Regions from separate parts of the Sinorhizobium alkalisoli genome, predicted to be linked through region 1. Evidence: predicted binding sites of a transcription regulator. Region 1 holds the regulator's gene; the other holds the start of a gene.

Region 1 (7,623 bases):
TCCATCGTCATGAGCTTTGCAAGCGACGCCGGTGGCACGGGCTCGTTCTCGCCGCGCGCAAAGAGCACGCTCCCGGTCTCCGCATCGACGAGATAGATCTGTTTCGCCTTGGTGTCGAAGGCAGGCGCCTGTGCCTCCGCATCACCTGCGACGACCGCTGCAAGGACACCCACGATCGCCAGCCACACAATGCGCATGAGAAACTCCGGTTTCTTCACGGGCATAGCAGCGCCGCCAGACCTATTCAACCGGCGTCAATCGGCCAGAACGCCCCGGTTCTGCCGCTTTGCGTAGGCCCGAATGGAGTCGGACGTCAGCGGGTCCGGATCGGCCATGATCAGTTCGAATGGCGAAGCCCTGTCACTGACCCGGACTTCGACATAGGCGGCGGCATAGGCCATGTTGCCATCCGGCAACGGGATCCATTCCGGGCGCTCGGAGGGAACCGGCCCGATCTCCGGCAGCATCATGAACTCGGCAAGCGCGGCCGATGCCGGCGACGCTGCAGGCGGCGCCGTGAGCGCATTCAACGACCTCGTTGCGCCAAGCGTCGATTTCGCCGGAATCGTCAGAGTCCCAAGGTCCTGTGCCTGATCGCGCAGCGGTTCGTTCGAAGCCACCATGACCCCCGTCGCGATCTGCCCTTCCGGCGCGATGCGAGGGCCGCGATCGCCCTTGGTAACGTAAGACGCCATGAGATAAGGCATGTCGTTGCCCTCGAGCGGGGCTCGGCCGACATATTGCACGCGTACCTGGGCACTTCCCTTGCGCTTGATATCGAGCAGGTCGGCGGTCTTCGAGGAGACATCGATGATCCGGCCGAATTCATAGGGCCCGCGATCGTTCACCCGCACAATGACGGAGCTGCCGTTCTCGAGATTGGTCACGCGAGCATAGCTCGGCAAAGGGAACGTGGGATGCGCCGCGGAGAGGTGATACTTGTCATAGACCTCGCCATTCGCCGTCAGCCGGCCATGAAAGGCCGAGCCGTACCAGGAGGCCATGCCGGTCTTGTTGTAGCCCGGCTCCTCCTTCGGCTGATACCACTTGCCCTTGACCTGATAGGCATTGCCGACCTGGAATCGCCCGCCGCCCTTCGGAATGTTGCGCCCGTTGGCCACTCGCGGACTTGCTTTGACCCCGTAGACCGATTCGGCGAAATATTCCTTGCTTCTCGACTTGCTCTTCTTGACGCTGGACGTCGAACCGCAGGCCGCTAGTGCTGCGCAAAGCAGTGGAATTGCAGCGAGGCGCAATCCCCTCGCAAGGCATGCCGCTTTTCTACGAGATATCATCTGTCCCCAAGGTCATTCGCGAAATTCGTGCCCGAACGATCCGCATTTCACCCCCGCGGATCTTTCGACGTCCCGGAAAGGGACAATCGTGTAATGATGACAACAACAAGGCAAAAATACGAATTTCTAGGCGAGATCGCGCCGGGTTTTTCTCGTTATGGTTTACAAAACGTAAATACCAGACCGACGGAGATGCGCAGTACCAAGCGGCAGAGGCCGAAGAAATTCGTGCGGGCGGCGAGCTTAAATCTTGCAACGAACCGCACTTCGCGCAATAACGCGCTGCCCGGATGGGTGGCCGAGCGGTTTAAGGCACCGGTCTTGAAAACCGGCGACGGGCAACCGTCCGTGGGTTCGAATCCCACCCCATCCGCCAGCGTGAACTTTGTCCGACCCGGCACCTGCTCCCATTCGGACTCGACTGTCTGCCGACGTCTCGAGCACGTTCGGCCAATTCAGCCGAGCGGGCTGGCGCGCGCCGTGGAATTCTTCTATATAGTCCAGGCCTGCCGGGGTCGTAGCTCAGTTGGGAGAGCGCCGCAATCGCACTGCGGAGGTCGAGGGTTCGACTCCCTTCGACTCCACCATTCTTCTCTTTGTCCAGCCCGGAGCCGTGATGCCCGATCTGCCCGGCGGCGGCGGCAGGTTTCTTCGCCGAGGCGCATTGCGCCAAGTCGTTTACCGGGAACACAAAATGCTGGTTTCGGCCACCAAGGTTTCCTTGCCATCGCTGGCGAATTGAGGGACAGTTGGGGTCTGCATCTTTTCGTGTCGGCAACTCCCGCGAGTGGAGAAAATCATGTCCTCTAAAACTCTGATGGCGGTTGCAGCATTGGCGCTCCTGTCACTTTGGGGATGCGCCACCACCGGCGCTACGGGCAACACGACCTACGCGCAGTGGTACGGCCCCTACCCTGAGCCTGACTTCGACGTTCTCAGTCCCGGGGGTCTGCGCCTCGCCTATTGATCGGGCGCCACATCAACGCTCCATCGCCCGACAGCCCAATGGCTTGTCGGCCCCGGCAAAGCGACGCCGCCCAATTCAGCATGGCAATATTCACGGAATGTTAGGCACTTGCGGAACACAAATGGAACGGATAGTGTCTGTTCTTGATTTGTTTCGCGATTCTGGAGTGACGCGCCATGCTGACCCGCAAGCAACAGGAATTGCTTCTCTTCATTCATGAACGAATGAAAGAGTCGGGAGTCCCGCCGTCCTTCGATGAAATGAAAGACGCGCTCGATCTTGCGTCGAAGTCGGGCATCCACCGGTTGATCACTGCGCTCGAGGAGCGGGGCTTCATTCGCCGGCTTCCCAATCGGGCACGCGCACTTGAAGTCATCAAGCTGCCGGAAGCCTATACGACACCGGCGCAGCCAAGGCGCGGCTTTTCGCCGAGCGTCATCGAGGGCAGCCTGGGCAAGCCATCTGCCGCGCCCAGGGTCGAGGCGCCACCCGCAGAGACGTCCTCGATTGCGGTTCCCGTGATGGGGCGCATCGCCGCCGGCGTCCCAATTTCTGCGATCCAGAACAATACGCACGAGGTTTCCGTTCCGCTCGACATGATCGGCAACGGTGAACATTACGCACTGGAAATCAAGGGCGATTCGATGATCGAGGCCGGCATCCTCGATGGCGACACCGTGATCATCCGCAACGCGAGCACGGCCAGTCCGGGCGATATCGTCGTGGCACTGATCGATGACGAAGAAGCGACCCTGAAGCGATTCCGCCGGAAAGGTGCGTCGATTGCCCTCGAAGCGGCGAACCCGGCCTATGAGACCCGGATATTCGGACCGGACCGGGTGAAAATCCAGGGCAAACTGGTCGGGCTGATACGGCGGTATCACTAGCCCATCGCCCCGGTGATCGGAGCCGTTTCGTTTGGCCGATGCATGGGTATTTGCGCACAGTGCGTGATCGAGTGGGCAACAGTTATCGTCCGAAGCCTTGGGCGGTAGACGTTCCGCTCGACGTTGCGGCCGACCAGCGCCGAGTACTTTCGTCTGGCTGCCTCCCCCCATCCCCGCATGGGCGTAGAGCCGTCCGCAGGTGGACGGTCGGCGCCACGGGTATTCTCCCCGGTTATCGTATCGGTTTCGGGCCCAGCTCAATCTCCCTCGGGTTCGGCTTTCATGTGGGAGACGGCATGGCTTGGCCGGTCGGATCTGCAGTCCTGGGTTTGCCCATGGACTCTCCTCCTTGTTGCGATCTCGACGCGATCCATGGGTCCGATGAAAGTTCCTCCAAAGCGCTGCCTATGGAGTCTTGCTGGATCGGATTGCGCGCACACCGTTCTCGCGGCCACGCTCGCGGTATCGCTTGACCATGCGGCGGGCGATTCCGCCTGACCAACGCGCTCCGACGATCAGGCGGTGGTAAAGCGGCGGCCCGGTCAGGCCGGAATCGACATTCTGCAGGCAAGCGGCCGTTGCCGCAGCGGCTGAAGATCACTTGCCAAGAAATTTGCCGGCGCACATCGGTGCCACCAGCCGGATCATCAGGGGAATTTGGAGGCCTCGCCCGGAATTGAACCGGGGTACAAGGATTTGCAGTCCTCTGCGTCACCACTCCGCCACGAGGCCTCATCGACAAGAAATATCAAGTCGTGGCGAGCGTTTAGAATCATTCGAGATGAACCGCAAGAGGCAATTTCCGAAAAACGCACCCCTCGTCTCGGCCCATCGTAAAAGGAGGTTGGACACTGGAATGCCCAGCCTCCCAGTTCGATCGCAATAAACTCACCCATAAGGTAGGATTTTCCTTGATTTTCCTCAACCGGCGCTGTTTTGTCACAAAACTTTCACACTTAATGGGCGAGGACATGTTCGACGGCAAGATCTCCCTTTCCGACTGGCACCAATGTGCAGGCGGGCACCAGCGGTGTGTTTTCGAGCATGACCTCTACCCGAATATTTTGGTCAAGGTTCTCAGAATCAGGGGCAACAGCGGCGAGCGCCAATCGACGCGGATGCTGCGCTTCATCGATCGCTTCAAGCGGTTCGGTGCCTACCGGACATTTCGACGCGAAGTCGACGAGTTCATCGAACAGGCCCGAAAGTTCACCCTGTCCGACACAGCCGATCTCCCCATCCCCGGAGTGCTGGGCTTCGTTCAGACCGAACACGGCCTCGGTCTCGTGGTCGAGAAGATCACTATGGCAAACGGACAGTTGGCCCCAACCTTGCGCGACCTGGCGCTGGCGGGGCGGTTGACGGCCAGGCACCTGGCGATGATTGACGAACTTTTCGAGCGCTGTCGCCGGCTTCACATCGTGCTGATGGATTGCAATGCCGGCAACTTCGTAGTGACGGACCGTCGCGGTTTTGAGGAACTGATGTGCATCGACGGGACCGGTGAAAAAAGCCCGTTGCGCATTTTCGCTCTCAGCCGCAGGGCCAACGGCTTCAGACTGCGGCAAATGCGTGAGAAGCTGTTTCTCAAACTCGCCAGAACCTTGAACGATCCGGCGGCGCTGCCCAACGAGGGGCACGTCCACACGGTCCTAGAGCCGTATCTGCGGCCGAAGCGCAGACTTCACGCGGTCGAGGGCGTTCCGGACGCACTCAACGTTTCACGGGCCAGCTAGCCCGAGATCGCAATTCTACTTCCCCGACGTTTTCTCGGTATTGCCGCGCCAGCGGGCCCACCACACGGCGAGTCGTCGGCGTGCGCGGCGCACAACCGGTATGTCGTGCGACAGCACCAGCAGCCCGAGCGGTATCATCCAGAAGCCGAGGACCGGCAGGAAGCCGAGAACACCGCCAGCAATGAGCAGAAGCCCAATCGTCACCCTGAGGGCCGGCGAGTCGGGCAGGCCGACGCGCCATGTACCGAGAATGATTTCCCGCGTTTTCGGATCGATACCGAAATGCTTCTTCTTCGCCATTGCTTCCTTCCTGCGACTTTCCCAGAATTGGTGCTTTCTCCACAGCCGAGCAAGCGGCGCTTTCAATTTTTTTTGAAAAATCGCTTGGCAAATCGAAAAAGCATTTGTATTAGCAGCCTCACTTCTGCGGCGCAGATGATCCCTGGTAGCTCAGCGGTAGAGCACTCGACTGTTAATCGATAGGTCGCCGGTTCGAATCCGGCCCGGGGAGCCAGTTTCGAAGAGCCATTCGCGGCGAAGGCCGGAGTGGCTCTTTTCGTTTGCTAGCGCATCGGCCGAAAATCGATGCGCAGATCCAATGATTTACAGCGTCCTCTGTGTGCCCTGAAAAACGCACGGCGCCACAGGTCCATCAGAGGTTCCGGATGCGCTTCGCGTGGTTTTTCCTGATTCTCGCCATTGGCACCGAAATCGCCGGCCTCACCGCCATGAAGGCCGCCGGGGGCGCCTATGTCGGCCATGCGGTCATGTATGGCTCGATCGCGCTCTCCTACGTGTTTCTTGCTATGGCGGTGAAGACGATTCCCGTCGGGGTCGCCTACGCGATCTGGGAAGGCTCGGGCGTCGCGCTGATCACGCTCGTCTCGGTCATGGTCTTCGATCACGTGCTGACCGGTCGCGAGATGCTCGGCCTCTCCATGGCCGTGTCCGGTATCCTTCTCGTCAATGCCGGCAAGGTGCAGGACGAGGAAAGCGCGGCATGAGCATGCCAGTCTTTTCCTTCTCCTCCTTCGCCTTCGCAGTGCTGGCCGGCCTTTTCGACGTGGCTGCCAACCTCGCCTCCTCGAGATCGAACGGCTTTAGTCACCGCGGCTGGGGTGTGCTTTCGATTGCGCTCGTGCTCGCCGCCTTTGCGCTGCTCGCGGAGGCCGTCAAAGGCATGGAATTGGCGATCGCCTATGCCGTGCTGGGCGCTACCGGCATATTTGGAACGGCGATCTCGGGCCGCCTTCTCTTTGGCCAGAGATTGAAGCCGATCGGGTGGATCGGTCTCTGCCTGATCTTCGGTGCGGTGCTGGTGCTTCACACCGCCTGACGCGGCCGTCCCTTTGAACGGGACTCCTTGTGCTTGGGCGCCGTGTTGCGCGGTGCCCGCCACGGCATCAGCCAGCGGAGAACCGGAAAATAGACCCCATAGGGCAGAAACTTGAGCAGCTTGACGAGATAGGTGAAGCGTTTCGGGAAGGTGATCTCGAAGCGTCCGGACTTCAGCCCTTGCGAAATCCGCGCCGCCGCCGTCTCGGCGCTGACGAGTGCGGGTCGCGGGAAATCGCCCTTTACGGCGCCGCGTGTATCGACGAATCCCGGACAGATCAGTTGCAGGCGTATGCCGATTTGGTCGAGATCGAATTTAAGGCTCTCGGCCATGTTGATGAGAGCTGCCTTGGTCGCACCGTAGGCGGCGTTCATGGGCAGGCCGCCATAGCCCGCAACGGAGGAGACGATGGCGATCTGCCCATGCCCCTTCGCTTTCATATGTTCGACGAGCGGCACAAGGCAATTGACAACGCCCTGGAGGTTGACGGCGAAACTCCTGTCGAAGGCATCGTGATGCAGATCGTCACCACGCACGGGGATTGCGACGCCCGCATTGAGGATCGCGAGCGCCACCTGTCCATGCTCGTATTCGATCGCCGTGATCACCCGCTCCATGTCATGGGGGTGGGTCACGTCCCCGTCGAGGACGATCATTTTCCCCGGCCCTGTCGCTTCGTGCTGCAGAGCGACCAACTTGTCGTGGCTGCGCGCCGTGACGACGACGCAATAGCCTTCCTCGACGAGTTGCAGGGCCACGGCGCGCCCGATTCCCGAACTCGCGCCGGTTATCCATGCCAGACCGTGCTCTGGGCGGGCGGTAAAAGCAGTCGTCATCTCCTCCTCGCATCCGTTGGGACTTTGCCTCTCCCCGCAAAGCCCGACCTTTCATCCAAGGCCGACCGCTGCGACGGCAATGCCGCCTGCACCTCCGCTTCCCGCCCATCATTTGACCGCGGAGACGATTTTTGCCCGGGACAAGAAAGCTTCGAAACGCTATTTCTTGTTTATTCAACAGGCTAGGCGGAAAAGACGCCAACATTTCGGCGACCGATATACCCGCACGAAATGTTTATCGGCTTGCCGTCAATCCTGGTTAGTGCTTGGCTTGAGGCTCGGCATACGTTCCGTTCAGCGCGAGGTTTCTTAAAATGCGTGTTCTTCCGTCCGTGCTTGAAGCAATCGGCAATACGCCGTTGATCCGGCTCAAGGCCGTCTCCGAAGCCACCGGCTGCAACATCCTCGGCAAGGCGGAATTTCTCAATCCTGGACAGTCGGTGAAGGACCGGGCAGCCCTCTGGATCATCCGCGCCGCCGAGAGAGCCGGCACGCTCCGGCCGGGCGGCGTGATCGTCGAAGGCACGGCCGGCAATACGGGCATCGGCCTTGCCGTCGTGGGAAGC
Region 2 (7,623 bases), 1.3 Mb from region 1:
CAGGAACGACTGGCGGTCACCATTGGGGGACTGGCGCGGGATCTCCTATAGAAGAAACTGGCAAGCGTGTCAGCCGCCGACGAATTTCCCTCGCCTCGCCGCAAACTGCGAGGCCCTTCTCTCCGCTTGCAGGGAGAAGGTGCCCGACAGGGATGAAGACGGTCTGCGGTCACCCAAGGTCGACCACAACGATCTCCGGCGGCACGCCAAAGCGGATCGGGGCGATGGAGCAGCCGAGACCGCCCGAGACGATCAGATTGCGATCATGCTCTACGATATGGCCATAGGCATAGCGGTCGCCGAAACGGGACGGTACGACCGGTGAATAGCCGGCAAGCCGCACCTGACCGCCATGGGTGTGCCCGGAGAGCGTCAGCGAGACGCGCGACGGCACGTCTGGAAAGATGTCGGGTTCGTGCGCCAGCAGGATCACCGGCGCCTTATCAGTGACCTGCGCAAGAGTCCCGCCGAGATCGTCGAGGCCGATCATGCGCCGCCGTTTCCAGATCTTGCCCGGGCGAAGCGCGAGTTGGTCTTCGAGCCCCGCCAGCCAGAAGCTGAAGCCGTCCTTCTCCAGGCGGATGGCGCGATTGCTGTGGACCTCGATACCGACGCGTGTCAGCGCCCGATGCGCGAAAGTGTCGCCGCCGCCGTTCTTCTGGGCGGTCCGGTCTTCCCACCAGTCGTGATTGCCCATCACCGCATGCACGCCGAGCGGCGCTTTGAGCGTCGAGAGCGCAGTCGACCACTCGCTCGCAGGAACGCGACGCGTGACAAAATTCATGCCCGAGGCATAGTCACCGAGAAGCAAGGTGACATCGCCGCGGAGGCTGTTGGCGCGCTTGCAGATCGAGACGATGCGCTCGGCCGACATCCAGGGTTCGCAGGCATGCAGATCGGCGAGTGCGACAAGACGCAGCTTGAGGCCCGGCGTCCAGCCGGGCGGAGTCATCTGGTAGCGGGCGATCGAGAGCCGCCCGAGCGGCTCGACGGCCAAGGCATAGCCGCCAAGCGTAGCGAAACTTGTGAACCCGCCGCCGACCAATTTCATGAAGCCGCGGCGGTTGATCATCTCAGTCGTCCTCGAGTGTCAGCCGGAATTGGGCCGCCTCTACATCCTTGGGCGGATTGAGGCCGAGATGCTTCCAGGCATTTGCCGTCAGAACGCGGCCACGCGGGCTGCGCTGGATGAAGCCCTGCTGGATGAGATAGGGCTCGATGATATCTTCGATTGCGTCGCGCGGCTCGGAAAGCCCGGCTGCGATTGTATCGATGCCGACCGGCCCGCCACCGAAATTCTGGGCGATCATCGCCAGATAGCGGCGGTCGAGCTGGTCGAGACCCACATTGTCGACCAGCAGGCGCGTCAGGGCCTCGTCGGCAAGCTCGCGCGTCACGGCGTCGGCGCGGGCGACCTCGGCGAAATCGCGCACGCGCCGCAGAAGGCGCCCGGCAATGCGCGGCGTGCCGCGCGCTCGTCGGGCGATTTCGCGCGCGCCTTCGTCGGTCATGCCGAGGCCCATAAGCCGCGCGCCGCGCCTGACGATCGATTCCAGCTCGTCGACGGTATAGAAATTGAGCCGCACGGGAATGCCGAAGCGGTCGCGCAAGGGCGTCGTCAGGAGCCCGAGGCGAGTCGTCGCAGCGACGAGGGTGAACTTGGAGAGGTCGATCTTCACCGAACGCGCCGCCGGCCCTTCCCCTATGATGAGATCGAGCTGGAAATCCTCCATTGCCGGATAGAGAATTTCCTCCACCGCCGGATTCAGGCGATGAATCTCGTCGATGAAGAGCACGTCGCGCTCCTCGAGATTTGTGAGAAGTGCCGCGAGATCGCCGGCCTTTGCGATCACCGGACCGGAGGTCGAGCGGAAATTGACGCCCAGTTCCTTCGCCATAATCTGCGCCAACGTCGTCTTGCCGAGACCGGGGGGACCGACGAAGAGAACGTGATCGAGCGCCTCGCCGCGATTGCGCGCCGCCTCGATGAAGATCTTGAGGTTGGCGCGAGCCTCGGCCTGGCCGGTGAACTCGTCGAGGGACTGCGGACGCAAAGTCGCGTCAACATCTTCACCTCGCTTTTCCGGCGCTATCAGGCGTGCGGCTTCATTCATTTCAAACTTCCATCTGCGGGCTGGGTCGCCTGGGCCATCCGACGGCGCGGGGCAGCTTTCAACCATAGTGCGAGCGCGGCCGCCGATCCAGTCCGATCACGCCCGCGAGCCTCATTCCGATGCGATTGCGGCCGCACAAAGGCTCATCGCGCCAGCTCCTTCAAGCCGAGCCGGATCAGCTTGGCACTGTCGCCGCCTTCCCCGCCATTCTTCAGGGCCGCGGCAACGGCATTTGCCGCCTGGTCGCGCGAATAGCCGAGATTGGTCAGCGCGGAGACCGCATCCGCGACCGGTGCCGAGGCGCCCCCCTCGCCGAGCTCCTGCTTGAAGCCGATCGAGGCCGACATCTCGCCGGCAAAGGCGGGCGCCTTGTTCTTGAGCTCGGTCACGATGCGCACGGCTACCTTCGGACCGACGCCGGGGGCGCGCGCAACCGAAGTCTTGTCCTGCAGCGCGACGGCATTGGCAAGTTCGCTTGGCGTCAGTGTCGAAAGCAGCGCCAGCGCCACCTTCGATCCCACTCCCTGGACCGTTTGCAGCAGGCGGAACCATTCGCGCTCGAGCGCCGTCAGGAAACCGAAAAGCCTCAATTGGTCCTCGCGCACATAGGTCTCGATGAAGAGCGCCGCCGCCTCCCCCGCCGATCCGAGCTTCGAAAGCGTGCGCGCCGAACAATGGGCGACATAGCCGACGCCATGCACATCGAGCACGACGTAATCCTCGCCGATCTCGTCGATGGTGCCCTTGAGTTTACCGATCATATGGCTCTCGTTGTCCTATTACGCCGTTACTTCCATCTGGGCCCCAGCCATTACCCCGCAAGCGCCGCCAGACGGCTGGTGATAGCCTGGCGGTTATGGGCGTGGCAGATCGCGATGGCAAGCGCGTCGGCAGCGTCGTTGCCCTTGAACTCGGCCTTCGGCATCAGCACCTTCAGCATCATGTGGATCTGCTGCTTCTCGCCATGGCCCACGCCGATCACCGCCTTCTTGACGGCGTTCGGCGCGTATTCGGCGACGCGCAGGCCCGCCCGCGCGGGAACCAGCATGGCGATGCCGCGCGCCTGGCCGAGCTTCAGGGTCGCGGTCGCATCCTTGTTGACAAAGGTCTGCTCGACTGCTGCTTCGTGCGGCTGGAAGCCGTGCACCACATCGGCGAGCCCGTCATGCAGCTCACAGAGGCGGGACGCGAGGTCTTTGTCGCCGTCCGACGTCACCGTGCCGGAAGCGACGAAGCGCAGCGAGTTGCCCAGCGTCTCGATTATGCCCCAGCCGGTGCGCCTCAGGCCCGGATCGATGCCGATAATGCGAATCGTAGTCTGCATGCCTCACCCTATGTCGGTCGATGAGACGCTGCCAGCGAAAAGTGAACAAAACAAAAACATCACACAGAAAGAGCGGGACATGGGCGAAAGCGGTCGGACGAACCTTGGATTGAGGAAACTTGAACCTACATTGCCATCGCTCGAATTCTTTTGAAGAAAAGGCATTGCCATGGCCCCCTTCTCCATCCTCGACCTGTCGCCGATCACCGAAGGCGGCAGCGTCGCGCAATCGCTCGAGAACTCCCGCCAGCTGGCAATCGCGGCCGAAGAGAACGGGTACAAGCGCTTTTGGCTGGCCGAGCATCACGGCATGAAGGGCATTGCCAGCGCGGCAACGTCGCTCGTCATTGCGCATGTCGCATCGGCGACGCGGACGATCCGAGTCGGATCGGGCGGCATCATGCTGCCCAACCATTCACCGTTGGTGATCGCCGAACAGTTCGGCACCCTGGCAGCGCTTTTTCCCGGCCGCATCGATCTCGGCCTTGGCCGCGCGCCGGGCACGGACATGCGTACCGCGCAGGCATTGCGGCGCAACATGGAGGCGAGCGCCAGCAATTTCCCCAACGATGTCGTCGAGCTTCGGGCACTGCTCGGTCCGGTCGCCGAGGACCAGAAGGTCATCGCCGTGCCCGGTGCCGATTCCAACGTGCCGGTCTGGCTGCTGGGCTCCAGCCATTTCAGTGCCCATCTTGCCGGCATGCTGGGGCTTCCCTTCGCCTTCGCCTCGCATTTCGCCCCGGACATGCTGCTCTCCGCGCTCGAGATCTATCGCGAACGCTTCACGCCCTCGCCCGAGCTCGACCGGCCGCATGTGATGGTCGGCATCATGGGCGTCGCTGCCGACACGGATGAGGAGGCAAACTATCTCTTCACCTCGATGCAGCAGTCCTTCGCAGCGCTCCGCCGCAACGCCCGCGGCCGCTTTCCGCCTCCGGTGAAGTCGATGGATGGCCTGTGGAGCCCGGATGAGAAGACCTTCGTGGATCACGCCATGGCCTATGCGGCGGTCGGCGGTCCCGAGACCGTCCGCCGGAAGATCGCATCCTTCCTCGATCTCACCAAGGCCGACGAACTGATCATCTCCATGCCGATCTTCGACATGGATGCGCGGCTTCGCTCGCTGAGGCTCTTCGCCGAGGTGAAGCGGAGCCTTGCCGCCAGTTAAACGGCGGCGCTGCTTGCAGCTCCGATCCTGGCGCGGAACATGTCCGTTCCCTGGACGATCCGGTCGATGACGGCCTCGAGCGCCCAGTATCTCTCGTGGAGGTCATAGGGCACGGCGCGGCTGGACGTATCGGCAAAGGTGCCGAGCCGCTTGTGGTAAAGCTTTGCGAGCTTCGGATAACCCATCGGTTCCGTCTGCGCCGAAAGTACCAGGAAAACCGCGAGTTCGTCGGCGAGCTCGGGATATTCCGCCCCATGATCCTGCAGCCAGCGGTACAGATCCGGGTGGAAATTGTTCATCACTCCGCAGAAGCCGGCGCCGGTCACCTGCATGGCCGCATAGGCGATCGCGGCATTGGCGTTACAGATGAGGAATGGCGTATTTTCGGCGATTGTCGCCCTGCGCTTGACGGTATCGAGATCGCAGGAGACATCCTTCAGCAGGATGAAGCGGCCCGACTGCGCGCAGAAATCGATCTCATCATCGGTGAGAAGCCGGCGATAGGGCGCCGGACATTCATAGAGGCCGAGCGGCACGTCCTTCGGCAGGGCTGCGAGCAACGCATCGAACGACGCGCGCACCTCCGCCGCACCGGCCGTCTCCGGGGCCAGCCGGTTCGACACGAGGATCACCGCATCCGCGCCGGTATCGGCAATGGCCATAAGCTCGGTGATCTGATCATCGAGGCTTTCGGAAATGTGCCCGGAGGACACCACCGGAATGCGGCCGGCAACCTTTTCGACGGTGAAGCGTGAGAGATCCACGCGCTCTTCGAGCGACAGAAACCGCATTTCGGAGGACTGGCAGACCGCGAAAAGCGCCTCCGAACCATTGGCGATGTACCACTCGATCAAGGCCTCATAGCCGCCCCAATCAATTTTTCCGTCAGGGCCGAAAGGCGTGATCATGACGGGAATGATTCCGGCGATGCGTTTGCTCACTTGAGACTCCATGGGTGTGGCTCAGCCGGCATAGCCCAGAAGGCGAGGCAGCCAGAGAATAATGTCGGGAAACAGGATCATCATGATGAGCGCGAGGATGAGCGCCGCGACGAAAGCCCAGATTTCGCGGATGATCTCGGCAAGCGGAATTCTTGTCGTCGCATTGATGACGAAAAGCAGGATTCCGTAGGGCGGCGTGACGAGCCCGATCATCGTGTTCACCACCGCGACCACGCCGAAATAGACGAGGTCGATGCCGAGTTCCCGGCAGGTGGGAATGAACAGCGGAATGATGACGAGGATGATGGTCGAGGCGTCGAGCACGCAGCCGAGGGCAAGCAGCAGCAGATTGATGCCGAGCATGAAGGCAAGCGGCGACACGTTGATGCCGGCGAGCGACTGGGCGATCGTCGTGCCGATATTCTCCGACGCCACGATATAGTTCAGCACCAGGGCGCCGCCGATCACCAGCCCCACGGAGGCGGACGGGCGGGCGCTGTCCACGAGCACCTCGTAGAAGGCCTTCAGCGTCAGCGAACGGTAGAACACGGTCGCCAACAGCAGCGCATAGGCGGCGGCTATCGCCGCAGCTTCCGTGGGCGTGGCGATACCGCCATAGATGCCATAAAGCAGGATCGCCGGCATCAAAAGAACCGGGAAGGCCTGGAGGGTGAGGCGCGGAACTTCGCGCAAGGGCACCGTTTCGTCGGCAGCGATGCCGCGCCGGTGTGCGTAGAGGATGTTCATGCCCATCAGCACTGCGCCCATCGTGAGCCCGGGCGTAACGCCGCCGAGGAAGAGGTAACCGACGGACGTGTTGGATACGAGCGCATAAAGAACCATCGGGATCGACGGGGGAATGATCGGGCCGATGGTGGCGGAGGCCGCCGTCAGCGCTGCTGCATAGCCGCGCGAATAGTGACCGCTCTTCCTCATCATCTCGGTGACGATGCGCCCGACACCCGCCGCATCGGCGACCGCCGACCCCGACATGCCGGAGAAGATGATCGACGAGACGACGTTCACATGACCGAGCCCGCCGCGAAACCGCCCGACGGTCGCCACGCAGAACTTCAGGAGCCGCTCGGAGATCGTCCCTGCATTCATGATGTTGGCGGCTACAATGAAAAGCGGCACCGCGAGCAGGACGAAACTGTCGTAGAGGCCGGAGGCCATCTGTTCGCCGGCGATCGCCACGTCCTGGCCCTTCACCGTAAGATAGACGATGGAGCCGACCAGGATGGAATAGGCGACGGGTGTGCCGATGGCGGCAAGCACGAGAATGACGAGGAGGCAGAGGGAAAGGGCAACGCTCACGACCGGACCTCGTCATGTTCGGGCGCATCATCGCCTGCGACCCCTTCCTTCAATATCCGGAAAAGCCTCCACGCATAGGCAGCGATGACGGCGACGAGAAACACGGCATAGATGACATACACGTCACGCATGGGCACACGCAGGGTCGGGCTTCTCTTGATGCGGAGGAAATCGATCCAGTCCCAGGTGGGCAACAGCGACCAGGCGAGGCCCGCGACGATCGCCAAAGCCGAGATCGCGGCCATGGCACGCCGCGGTCCGCGCGAAGCCGAACGGTAGAGGAGATCGAAGGTTATGTGGTCCTCGTTGCGCACGAAGAAGGCGCAGCCGAAGAACACGATCCACACCCACAGGATCAGGCAGAGCTCCAGCGTCCAGCCGAAAGCCTGGTCCATGACGTAGCGGGAGAGTATCTGCAGCAGGAAGGTGGCAAAAAGGGCCAGCATCATCAGCGCGCCGACGGCTTCCGCCCCTTTTCGCAATCCCTTGAAAAGGCCGGTCATTGGATCTCCCAAGCATTTGTTACTGCATCTCTCCTCAAATCGACATCGATCTGAAGGCAAAGACATGCGGAATTTCAAAGTGCTCCAGCGGCCCTTACGCGTCTGGCAAGACGCGCGGCGCTGTAGTCGGGCGGATTCACCGGACACCGCACGAATGCGGCAGATTCAGCAGATAGAGCGGCCGCCGCACCCGCAATACACGCCGGATGCGGCGCCGATCCCGTCAGCCCGCGAGCGCGTTGATCTTGTCCAGCAT

The links. Region 1 encodes LexA, which represses DNA repair genes until DNA is damaged. Its sites were predicted from a motif close to TGTTCNNNNTGTGTTCNG; they were not measured.
Region 2: a site for LexA is predicted at 3,480-3,497, ahead of ruvC (crossover junction endodeoxyribonuclease RuvC). Genes of this name have one in related genera too.

The regions. Positions count from the first base shown of each region.
Region 1 is NZ_CP034909.1:1,395,839-1,403,461, reverse strand. It holds gene EKH55_RS06975 (D-alanyl-D-alanine carboxypeptidase family protein) at 1-197, opposite strand, end outside; gene EKH55_RS06970 (septal ring lytic transglycosylase RlpA family protein) at 255-1,295, opposite strand; gene EKH55_RS29345 (hypothetical protein) at 1,220-1,573, shown strand; tRNA gene EKH55_RS06965 (tRNA-Ser) at 1,584-1,671, shown strand; tRNA gene EKH55_RS06960 (tRNA-Ala) at 1,807-1,882, shown strand; gene EKH55_RS29340 (hypothetical protein) at 2,095-2,262, shown strand; gene lexA (transcriptional repressor LexA) at 2,439-3,149, shown strand; tRNA gene EKH55_RS06950 (tRNA-Cys) at 3,808-3,881, opposite strand; gene EKH55_RS06945 (YrbL family protein) at 4,061-4,885, shown strand; gene EKH55_RS06940 (hypothetical protein) at 4,901-5,185, opposite strand; tRNA gene EKH55_RS06935 (tRNA-Asn) at 5,325-5,399, shown strand; gene EKH55_RS06930 (SMR family transporter) at 5,551-5,889, shown strand; gene EKH55_RS06925 (SMR family transporter) at 5,892-6,221, shown strand; gene EKH55_RS06920 (SDR family NAD(P)-dependent oxidoreductase) at 6,209-7,057, opposite strand; gene EKH55_RS06910 (cysteine synthase A) at 7,372-7,623, shown strand, end outside.
Region 2 is NZ_CP034909.1:2,694,116-2,701,738, forward strand. It holds gene EKH55_RS13115 (NAD-dependent epimerase/dehydratase family protein) at 1-51, shown strand, start outside; gene EKH55_RS13120 (metallophosphoesterase) at 170-1,072, opposite strand; gene ruvB (Holliday junction branch migration DNA helicase RuvB) at 1,074-2,114, opposite strand; gene ruvA (Holliday junction branch migration protein RuvA) at 2,258-2,875, opposite strand; gene ruvC (crossover junction endodeoxyribonuclease RuvC) at 2,926-3,438, opposite strand; gene EKH55_RS13140 (LLM class flavin-dependent oxidoreductase) at 3,608-4,606, shown strand; gene EKH55_RS13145 (dihydrodipicolinate synthase family protein) at 4,603-5,547, opposite strand; gene EKH55_RS13150 (TRAP transporter large permease) at 5,569-6,864, opposite strand; gene EKH55_RS13155 (TRAP transporter small permease) at 6,861-7,367, opposite strand; gene EKH55_RS13160 (sialic acid TRAP transporter substrate-binding protein SiaP) at 7,591-7,623, opposite strand, start outside.